Regions from separate parts of the Streptomyces sp. NPDC107765 genome, predicted to be linked through region 1. Evidence: riboswitches for the same ligand, from Rfam matches in the RefSeq annotation. Region 1 holds a riboswitch; the other holds the start of a gene.

Evidence for each region. A riboswitch is a leader RNA that binds a small molecule or an ion and turns the genes downstream of it on or off. The one in region 1 is predicted to bind cyclic di-AMP.
Region 2: it holds a riboswitch for cyclic di-AMP, as region 1 does, so the genes downstream of both, ACZ7MX_RS39345 (M23 family metallopeptidase) here and ACZ7MX_RS35960 (M23 family metallopeptidase) in region 1, are expected to answer to the same signal.

What each region holds. Positions count from the first base shown of each region.
Region 1 covers NZ_JBVKBL010000022.1:19,526-24,931, forward strand. The annotation lists gene ACZ7MX_RS35945 (bifunctional acetate--CoA ligase family protein/GNAT family N-acetyltransferase) at 1-276, opposite strand, end outside; gene ACZ7MX_RS35950 (HPr family phosphocarrier protein) at 409-690, shown strand; gene ACZ7MX_RS35955 (GntR family transcriptional regulator) at 1,049-1,738, opposite strand; gene ACZ7MX_RS35960 (M23 family metallopeptidase) at 1,921-2,721, opposite strand; cyclic di-AMP (ydaO/yuaA leader) riboswitch at 2,734-2,887, opposite strand; gene ACZ7MX_RS35965 (M16 family metallopeptidase) at 3,152-4,534, opposite strand; gene ACZ7MX_RS35970 (M16 family metallopeptidase) at 4,570-5,406, opposite strand, start outside.
Region 2 covers NZ_JBVKBL010000030.1:18,750-24,155, reverse strand. The annotation lists gene ACZ7MX_RS39355 (PP2C family protein-serine/threonine phosphatase) at 1-500, shown strand, start outside; gene ACZ7MX_RS39350 (DUF2332 domain-containing protein) at 603-1,859, opposite strand; cyclic di-AMP (ydaO/yuaA leader) riboswitch at 2,163-2,308, shown strand; gene ACZ7MX_RS39345 (M23 family metallopeptidase) at 2,320-3,633, shown strand; gene ACZ7MX_RS39340 (aldo/keto reductase) at 3,774-4,733, shown strand; gene ACZ7MX_RS39335 (hypothetical protein) at 4,822-5,124, opposite strand; gene ACZ7MX_RS39330 (very short patch repair endonuclease) at 5,164-5,406, opposite strand, start outside.

The DNA.
Region 1 (5,406 bases):
GACGGTGGCGATGAACTCGCCGCCGACCGTGGCCGCGAGCCCGACCCGGTCGACGTAGTCGTGGTGGGTGAAGCGGTGCACATCGCGATCGGACAGGCGCGGGTAGGGCGCGAAGAAGCGGTAGTACTTGGACTCGTCCGAGACCTGTTCGTAGAAGGAGACCAGCCGCTCGGCGTCGTCGGGGGTGATGGGGCGGATCCGCGCCGTGCCGCCGTCGCGCAGCACCACGTCGGCTTCCCAGTGGGTCGGGTATGCGTGGTCCGGCGGCTTCTGCATGCGGACAGCGTACGACCGGCCACCGACAACCGGCCCGGCGCGCGTAATGTCGAGGTCGGGGGAGGCTGGGACCAGTCCCGGCAGCGTGAGAGAATGGTCTAGACAACAGTCACGACTTTGAAGGGCAACACCATGGCTGAGCGCCGCGTCAATGTCGGTTGGGCCGAGGGCCTGCACGCCCGCCCCGCATCGATCTTCGTCCGGGCGGCCACCGCCGCCGGCGTCCCGATGACGATCGCCAAGGCCGATGGCAACCCGGTCAACGCGGCCTCCATGCTCGCGGTCCTGGGCCTGGGCGCCCAGGGCGGCGAGGAGATCGTGCTGGCCTCGGACGCCGAGGGCGCCGAGGAAGCGCTCGACCGCCTGGCCAAGCTCGTCGCCGAGGGTCTCGAAGAGCTCCCCGAGACCGTCTGAGTCCACCGGGACGCCCCTTCGCACGACGGCCCCGCCACGGTGACCTGAAAAGGTGCCGCGGCGGGGCCGTTCTGCATGCCGGAGAAATACGGTTTTGACAAAATGCCGTTGCGGACAAGTGCCGTTCCGGGGGAATGCCCTGCCCCGCCGCACGCAAATGCCGTGCCACTGCCGCAGAATAATCATTGCCTGGGACCGATAACCGGGAAAGGCATGCGCAGGAAAGCCTGCGGGGTCATGCGCCCACCGAAAAGCAGGCACACGCCGGTACCCAGAATCAAAAGCCGGCACCATCAATCAAAGGCGGCTCCTCTCGCCGCCCCGGAAATCACGCACCCCTTTGTATACGGCCCGCTTGTTAAGAACGGGCGCGCGCTGTGTTGACGGGCCGTTTCGTATCGCTCACGTCGGGTGCCGCGATGCGCCGCAGCCGGTACACCGGGAGCGACCGCTCGATGTGCGCCGCCATCAGGGCGCGGGCCCGTTCCGCGTCGCCCCGGGCCACCGCGTCCAGCACCGCGCCGTGGTCGTCCCAGGCCTCACCGGCCCGCGGCAGCGGCTCCATCGCATACATCCACTCGATCTTGCGGCGCAGCTGGGTCAGCAGGGCGGTGAGGCTGGGGCTGCCGGCCGCCTGGGCCAGCGTCTCGTGGAACCAGCCGTCGAGTTGGCGCAGGTCGGCGGGGCTGCCGTGGCGGGCCCGCTCGCGGCCCAGCCGTACCAGACCGCGCAGCACCTTCAGATGGGCGGGGGTGCGCCGGGCGGCCGCGCGGGCCGCGCCCAGCGGCTCCAGCAGGGCGCGGATGTCGAGCAGGTCGGCGGCCTCCTGCTCGGTGGGTTCGGCGACACAGGCGCCCGCGTGGTGGCGGGTGGTGACGAAGCCCTCCGACTGCAGGGTGCGCAGCGCTTCGCGGACCGGCACTCTGGAAACGCCGTAGCGCGCCGCCAGGATCTCCTCGATCAGCCGGCTCCCCGGCGCCAGCGCACCGGAGACGATGTCCTCGCGAATCGCCGTGCACACCGCATGCGCGGAAATATGGCCTCGCATCGATCGTGCCTCCGCCGTAATCCCCGGAAAACGCCGCCGGTCGGCGGCTTTTCCGAGACTCTATTCGACCGGCGCGGCTTTTCCGACGGACTCCGCGTATTCGGCGATATTTTTTGGCCAGCGGGCGCGGGGCATGCCCAGGCGTGCACCGCGGGCGTGGGGCGGACCGGTCCGGCGCCGGCTCAGACGTTGACGCCGTGCGACCGCAGATAGGCGATCGGGTCGATGTCGGAGCCGTAGTCCGGGCCGGTGCGGGCCTCGAAGTGCAGGTGCGGGCCGGTGACGTTGCCGGTGGCTCCGGAGAGGCCGATCTGCTGGCCGGGGGTGACGGTCTGGCCGACCGAGACGCCGATCGACGACAGGTGGCCGTACTGGGTGTAGGTGCCGTCGTGCATCTTGATCACGATGTTGTTGCCGTACGCGCCGCCCCAGCCGGCCTCGACGACGGTGCCCGCGCCGACCGCGTGGACGGAGGTCCCGGTGGCGGCGTGGAAGTCGATGCCGGTGTGGGTGCCGGACGACCACAGGCTGCTGGAGGCCTGGTAGCCGGTGGAGACGTAGGAGTCCGCGACGGGGGCGACGAAGGCGTTCAGGCGCTTGCGCTCGGCGTCCCGGGCGGCCCGTTCCTTGGCCTCGCGCTCCGCCTTGGCCTTCTTCCTGGCCGCCTCGGCGTGCCGCTCGGCCTCCGCCGCGCGCTTCTTGGCCTCGGCCTCGGCCTTCGCCTTCACGGCGGCGACCTCGGCGGCGGCCTGCTGGGCGTCGGCCTGGACCTCCAGGCGGTGGGCGAGTTCGTCACCGAGCACGACGGCCTGGGTGAGACCGGTGTCCTGGGTGCGTGCCTCGTCGGTGGCGGCCATCGCGGGCGAGGCCAGGGAGGCGACGACGCCGGTGGTGGCGAGGGTGGCTATGCCGGCGAGGTTGCGGGTCGTCCGGGCGCTGCGGCTGGCCCGGCGGTGCTTCCCGGTGGCTCGGGTGAACGCCATGTGCTGGCTTGTCCTTTCCTTCCCTCTCGCCTACCGGGTTAGCTGACGGGTTCGGAGCAGGAAGGTCTCCTACGGGCTCCTCCGGAGAGGGGCCCGATTCACCCCAGGGACGTGGGTCCCCGGCTCCCCTGGCTCGCGCCGTACGGGGACTCGGCGATGACTGTCCGGTGCCACTGTTGTGGCGGAGTTGTGACGAACAGCCGGACCGACGCTAATCGGGGCCACTTTGCGGAGCCAAACGGAACCGCGTTTTTGTGCGGGATGCCACAAGTTCCGACCCAACGAGCCCTCGCAAACCGGACATACGGCGGACTCCGGCTGGCTCCGGCCGCCTCCGAGGGACTCCCCCGGACATACGACGGCTCCCGTGGTGAGCGAACACCACGGGAGCCGGTCAGAACGTGACGCACCGTCATGCGCCAACGAAGAACTAGCCGCTGACGACCGTCACCTCTCCGATGCCCAGCGCCTTGACGGGCTCGGTGATCTGCGCGGCGTCGCCCACCAGGACGGTCACCAGGCGGTCCACCGGGAAGGCGTTGACGGCGGCGGCGGTCGCCTCGACCGTGCCGGTCTCCGCGAGCCGGAGGTACAACTGCGCCTGGAAGTCGTCCGGGAGCTGCTGCTCCACCTGGTCGGCGAGGGTGCCCGCGACGGCCGCCGCGGTCTCGTACTTGAGCGGCGCCACCCCGACGAGGTTCTGCACCGCGACGTCCCGCTCCTCGTCCGTCAGCCCCTCTGCCGCGAGGGTCCGCAGCACCTTCCAGAGGTCCTCCAGCGCGGGCCCGGTGGAGGCGGTGTCCACCGAGCCGCTGATGGCGAGCAATGCCGCGCCGGTGGTGCCCTCGGGGGACGTGGGAGCCGTGGAGCGCAATACCTGGCCGAAGGCGCGCACCCCGTAGGTGTAGCCCTTCTCCTCGCGCAGGACGCGGTCCAGCCGGGAGGTGAGGGTGCCGCCCAGGCAGTACGTGCCGAGCACCTGGGCCGGCCACACGCGGTCGTGCCGGTCGGCGCCGATCCGGCCGATGAGCAGCTGCGTCTGGACCGCGCCGGGACGGTCCACGATCACCACGCGGCCGGTGTCGTCGGCGGCGATCGGGGTGGCCCTGACCGGCTCGGCGGTCGAACCGCTCCAGGCGCCGAGGGTGTCGGCCAGCGCCGCGGCCAGGTCGATGTCGGTGAAGTCACCGACGATCACGGCGGTGGCCGTGGCGGGCCGGACGTGCGCGTCGTAGAAGGCGCGCACGGCCGCGGCGTCGATCCGCGCGACGGTCTCCTCGGTGCCCTGGCGGGGGCGGGAGATCCGCGCGGTGGCCGGGAACAGCTCCTTGGAGAGCGCCATCGCCGCGCGGCGGGCCGGGTTGGCGAGCTCGTGCGGGATCTCGTCGAGGCGGTTGCGGACCAGCCGCTCGATCTCGCTCTCCGGGAAGGCGGGGGCGCGCAGCGCGTCGGCGAGCAGGCCCAGCGCGCGGGTCAGCCGGGACGCCGGGACCTCCAGGGAGACGCGTACGCCGGGGTGGTCGGCGTGCGCGTCCAGCGTGGCGCCGCAGCGCTCCAGCTCGGCGGCGAAGCCCTCCGCGTCGTATTTGTCGGTGCCCTCGGACAGGGCGCGCGCCATGATCGTGGCGACGCCGTCCAGGCCCTCGGGCTCGGCGTCCAGCGGGGCGACGAGGTTGATCTCGACCGCGACGACCTGCTGGCCGGGGCGGTGGCTGGTCAGGAGGGTGAGGCCGTTGGGCAGTTGGCTGCGCTCGGGGGCCGGGAAGGCCCACGGCTTGGGCGCGCCGCTCTGGGGCTGCGGGTGGAACTGCATGGTGCTCCCTGCGGAATCCTGACGGGTGGCGTCGCTCACTGCTCCGTCTCCCCTTCCTCGGCGTTGCCGGCCGGCTCGGTGGGCTCGTAGACGAGCACCGCGCGGTTGTCGGGGCGCAGCCGGGCCTTGGCGACCGCCTGCACCTCCTCGGGGGTGATGTCCAGGACCCGCTGCACGGCGGTCAGCGCGAGCTGCGGGTCGCCGAACAGGACGGCGAAGCGGCACAGTTCGTCGGCGCGGCCGCTGACCGTCGCCAGGCGGTCCAGCCACTCGCGCTCCAGCTGGGCCTGCGCCCGCTCCATCTCCTCCGGGGTGGGCCCCTCGGCGGCGAACCGCGCCAGCTCCTCGTCGACCGCGCGCTCGATGGCGGGCACCTCCACCCCGGCGGACGTCTTCACGTCCAGCCAGCCCAGGGAGGGGGCACCGGCCAGCCGCAGCAGACCGAAGCCGGCGGCGACGGCGCTGCGGTCGCGGCGCACCAGGCGGTTGTACAGGCGGGAGGACTCGCCGCCGCCCAGGACGGTCAGCGCGAGGTCGGCGGCGTCCGCCTCACGGGTGCCGTCGTGCGGCAGGCGGTAGGCCGCCATCAGGGCACGGGAGGGCACCTCCTCCTCGACGACCTCGCGCAGCTCGCTGCCGATCACGTCGGGCAGGGTGCCGTCCCGGGGCGGCTGCTTGCCGTCGTGGGAGGGGATCGAGCCGAAGTACTTCTCGATCCAGGCCAGCGTCCGGGCCGGGTCGATGTCGCCGACGACCGACAGGACGGCGTTGTTGGGCGCGTAGTACGTACGGAAGAACGCCCGGGCGTCCTCCAGGGAGGCGGCGTCCAGATCGGCCATCGACCCGATGGGGGTGTGGTGGTACGGGTGGCC
Region 2 (5,406 bases), on a different contig from region 1:
CCACCCTGGAGGCGGTGGCCGGCCGGCTGGAGCGGGCACTGCAACGGGAGGGCGGGTGGCGCACGGGGCTCGACCGGTACGAGGGGTTCGCCACCGCGGTCCTGGCCGAGGTCCCCGCCGACGGGCGGCCCGTGCTGCGGGTCCTCAATCGCGGTCATCCGGCGCCCCTGTTGCTGGGCCCGGACGGCGGGCTGTGCGAGCTGCTGCCCGCCGTGCCTGCGCTGCCGCTGGGGATGAGCGAGGTGGCGAGCTGGCCGGACCGTTCCGACGAGTCGTTCTTCCCGGCCGGTTCGCTGCTCGTCTTCTTCACCGACGGCGTGACCGAGGCCCGCGACCCGCGCGGCCGCTTCTACGACCCGGCGGACAAGCTCCGCGGCCGGCACTTCCCGGGCCCCGGCAGCCTCCTGGACGCCCTCATCGAGGACGTCGCCCGGCACACGGGCGGAGCCCCGGCGGACGACATGGCCCTGCTGGCGCTGCAGCGGCCGATGGGGGAGTGAGGGCTCGACGTCAGGTTCCCGGAAGGTTCCTGCCCGGTTCCCTGGCAGGTCCCTGGCAGGCTTCTGCCACGGACCCAGGGGCATGCCACGGGCCCCGGCCCACTACAGCGGGCGGAAGCTCTGTCCGTGCGGGCCGGTGAGCGCGACCGGGTGCCCGTCCAGGGCGAGCGTCAGTTGCAGCGGGTCGTCCGGGCGTGGGGTGTGGTGCGGGGGCAGGGGCAGCCACGGCAGTACGGAGTGGTGCTCCTGGGAGATCCAGTGGCCGCCGCCGTCCCGCCCGTCGAGGACCGACCGTACGAGCCGGGCGAACTCCTCGCGCCGGGCATACGGCAGGTAGCTCAGCACGGCGGTGTGGAACACGACCAGGGTCGCCCCGGCCGGCGCCTCGGCCGCCAGCGCGGGCAGTTCGTCGATCAGGTCCCCGCGGACGATCCGCGGCCGCGGCACCGTCCGCACCGCGTCGACGGCCGCGGACAGTCGGGCCGCCCGCGCCTCGTCGCCGGGCCATACGAGCGACCGCAGCCAGCGCAGGTCGTCCGGCTCGGCGACCGGGTCGAGCGGTGCCAGGTCGATCCCGGCCCGCCAGACGACCTCGGGCAGGCGGGTGGGGACGTGCGGCCCGGGCCCCGCCGCCACCGGCCCCGGCACCGGCGCCTGCACCTGGCAGTGGAAGACGACGGGGCTGTCGGCCGGGCCTACTTCGACGAGCGGGGCGTGGGCTGCCGGATCGCCCGCCTCCCCGTACCCGTGTCCATACGCGTACCGATAGCGGTCCGGGTGCAGGCACAGCCCGGCCGAGGTGCCGACCTCCAGGAGGGCCAGCGGCTGGGGCAGCCGGGCGAGCAGCGGCAGCAGCGTGGCGCAGCGGGCCGGTTCGTTGGTCTGGGTGCCGCGGCGCATGATGACGTCCCGCACCTGGTCCCAGTGCCGGATCGTCCATTCGCGCCAGCGCCCGTACGCCGCGGCGCCGCGCGGGCCCTGCTCCGCGTGCGGGCCGTCGAGATGGCGTACGGCGGCGAGCAGGAGCTGGGGCTGCTGCTTGTTGCCGGCCGGCAGCGAACCCGCCAGCAGCTCGCACAACTCCTGGTCCTGGCCGATCCGGGCGCTCAACTCCTCGTGGGCGTCGGACCGCCCGCGCGCCTCGCCCCAGGAGAACTCCTGGTACCGCCGCGCCACGTCCTGCGCGCTTCCGGTCGTGACGCCGCCGTGGCCGGGACGGCCGTGGCGGTGGTGACCGGCGTTGCGGAGGCGTTCGGCGGGGCCGGGGCTCTCGGAGTGTCCGGGACTTTCGGAGTGTCCGGGGCGCTCGGAGTGTCCGGGGTGCAGGGAGTGTCCAGGGCGCTCGGCGTTGACGACCATGATCCGACGTTACTGTCTTCACGTTCCGTAATGGTCAGGCACCCCTCCGCATAACAACTGACGCACAATCATCGAGAGATCGTTTAGGCGTGGCACGGGGTGGTGCGGTCAACTCGCCCGATTTATGGCCATGGTGACCGGAAAACACCACGCCACAGCCGGTGCGCGAGGCATATGGATTCCCGGGAAGGCTTGGAAAACGGTCGCGATCTCTATTACTGTCCGATAACGCAGCGCGGTCGTCCCAGCCGCCGCAAGAGGCGGCACCGTGCGCCGACGCCGAATCCCGCACGCGCTTTTCACGCACCTCCAGCACCTCGAACTGCACCAAGGGAACCGGGGAACCACCACCTTGGGGTGAATCGGACGCCTTCGTCAGAGGGTGCCCGTAGGAGACCTTCCTGCTCCGAACCCGTCAGCTAACCCGGTAGGCGAGAAGGAAGGAAAGGAGTGCGCCCCCGTGGCGTCCAACAGGCCTGTCCCCGAGGCTCCGTCCGCCTACGACTTCGACGACCGGGGCCCGGGCGCCCCGTACGCGCCAGGCGCCCCGCACGCCTTCGCGCATCCCGGCGACCCCACTTTCGTGACGGAGACTGCTTTCGTCTCTGACACCCCTGTCGCCACCGACACCGCTGTCACCACCGACATGGCCGGCGTCACCGGCACCCGCTTCGCGACGGCCGGCGAGGCGAACGGTGACGCCGACGGCCCGTGGGAGGAATGGAACCCCACCGAGGAGTCCGTCCGCCCGGTCCGCGGCAAGCACCGGGTGGCCAAGCAGCGCGGCGGTGGCCTCGCCCGCGGGGGGACGGTCCTGGGCGTCGGTGTCATCGCCGCGGTCGGCGCGGGCGGGATGGCCACGGCCGAGGGCCGGCCGCCGGTGCCGATCTCGATGCCCGACCTCGGCGGAGTGGCCGACGCCGTCTCCGACCACCTCCCGGACGCCGCCTCCCTGCCCGGCGTCGGCGACCTCATATCCGACGGCGGCGCGCACACCGCTTCCGCCTCCGCCGCCACCCCCGCCGACCCGCTCACCGGGAACGCCGGACCGGGCTCGCCGTCGGGCACGGGCTCGGGCTCCGGCTCCGACTCCGGCTCTGACGCGGGTACGGGCTCGGGCTCCGGTGCGAACGCCGGTGAGGCGCTGCGCAGCCGTATCCTCCAGCAGGCCGACGCCCAGCAGGGCGCCGCCGAGCAGGAGGCCCGCGAGGCCGCCGAGCAGGCCGCGATCAAGCAGGCCACTACGGACGCCGCCGGGGACCTGAAGGCCGCCGAGAAGGCCGCGGCCGCCAAGAAGGAGGCAGCGGCCGAGGCCAAGCGCAAGGCCGAGGAGGAGGCCCGCCGTAAGGCCGAGGCCGAACGCCTCGCCAAACTGGCGCAGAGCTTCATCACCCCGGTCTCCTCGTACACCCTCACCGCGGGCTTCGGGCAGGCCGGTGACCGCTGGGTCGCGGACCACACCGGCCAGGACTTCGCCGCCCCGACCGGCACGCCCGTCAAGGCGGTGCACTCCGGCACCATCACCCAGGCCGGCTGGGCCGGTTCGTACGGCTACCGCATCGTCCTGACCCTCGACGACGGCACCGAGCTCTGGTTCTGCCACCTGTCCTCGATGGTCAAGACCTCGGGCAAGGTCAGCACCGGCGACGTCATCGGCCGGGTCGGCGCCACGGGCAACGTCACCGGCCCCCACCTCCACCTGGAGGTACGCCCCGGCGCCGGCGACCCGATAGACCCGATGCCCTGGCTGCGCGACCACGGCGTCAACGTCTGAGCACCTGACGGGCGGGGCGGGGCGAGGTCGGCGGCCACGGTGCGAGGGTGGCCGCCGTCCGAGGAAACGGGAACATCCGAGGAACCGGAATGACTCCTGTGAGCAGGAATAACCACCCGCCCCGCAACGTTGCTCCCACCATGAGCGCGACAAGCAACAACTCCCCTACCCCCAGGGCCCTGGGCTCGCTGTCCGTCTCCCCCTTCTCCCTCGGGGGCAACGTATTCGGCTGGACCGCCGACGAGGCCGAGTCGTTCGCCGTACTGGACGCGTACGTGGCGGGCGGCGGCAACTTCATCGACACCGCCGATGTGTACTCGGCGTGGGTGCCGGGCAACAAGGGCGGCGAATCCGAGACGGTCCTCGGGAACTGGCTGGCCTCGCGCGGCAATCGGGACGACATCGTCATCGCCACCAAGGTCGGCGCGCACCCCGACTACAAGGGTCTGTCCACCGCCACCATCAAGTCCGCGGTCGAGGAGTCCCTCACCCGTCTCCGCACGGATTACATCGACCTCTACTACACCCACTACGACGACGAGTCGGTCGAGGTCGGCGAGTTCCTGACCGCTCTGGACGACCTCGTCCGGGCCGGCAAGGTCCGCGAGATCGGCGCCTCCAACATCTCCGCGCAGCGCCTGGAGGAGTCCCTCGCCTTCTCCGACCGCGAGGGCGTGGCCCGTTACGTGGCCCTGCAGCCGCACTACAACCTGGTCTCCCGCGACACGTACGAGGGCGAACTCGCCGACGTGGCCGCCCGCAACGGCGTGTGCGCGGTCCCGTACTACGCGCTGGCCTCCGGCTTCCTGACCGGCAAGTACCGGCCGGGTGCGGCGGTCGACAGCGCCCGGTCCGGGAAGGCCGCGCAGTACCTCGCCACCGACCGCGGCCCCCGCGTCCTGGAGGCCCTCGACACGGTCGCCGCCGCCCACGGTGCCGAGCCCGCCACCGTCGCGCTGGCCTGGCTCGCCGCCCAGCCGACGGTCGCCGCCCCGATCGCCAGCGCCCGCACGACCGCCCAGCTCGCCCCCCTCCTGGCCGTCACCGACCTGACCCTCACCGCCCCCGAACTCACCCTGCTGAACGAGGCATCGGCGTAATCCAAGTCGCGGCCCCACCCCAAAGGGAAGGAGCGGGGCCCCAGGGCCCCGCTCCACTTCCACACGCGCCGCAATGCTGCCGGGCGCCCTACCCCCGCCGGTCCACCACCGCCCAGGACGCCAGCGCCACCCCACCCGCCACGGCGAACACCGAAGGCCAGGCCCCGATCTTCTTGGCCAACGGATGCGACCCCACAAACGCCGCCACATAGGCCCCGCTCAACGCCGCCGCCGTCTTACCTCCGGCCTTCCGCTGCCACTCCCGAGCCGCCACCGCCCCCGCCGCAGCCAACGCCACACCTCCCAACGGCCGCTTCTTCGTCCACCGAGCCACCCCATAACCCCCGAGCAACCCACTCGCCGCCACCACACTGCTCGGAACGCCGGCCATGCCCAACTCCTCCGTTTCGCGGGTCAATTGCCCTTTACCTTACGTCCGGCCCCGTACGTTCTGGCCGTCCGGAGGCTCAGGTGGCCGTGACTTACGACCTGCGCCGGCCTCTCGCACGGCTCGGGCCACGTACTCGGCCACCGTCTCGGGACTCTCGTGCTCCCAGAAACGCAGCACTGTCCATCCCGCCGCTTCGAGATGCGCGTTGGTTTCTGCGTCACGGGCGACGTTGCCGTCGAGCTTCGCGCGCCACCACTCGGCATTGGCCTTGGGACTGGTTGC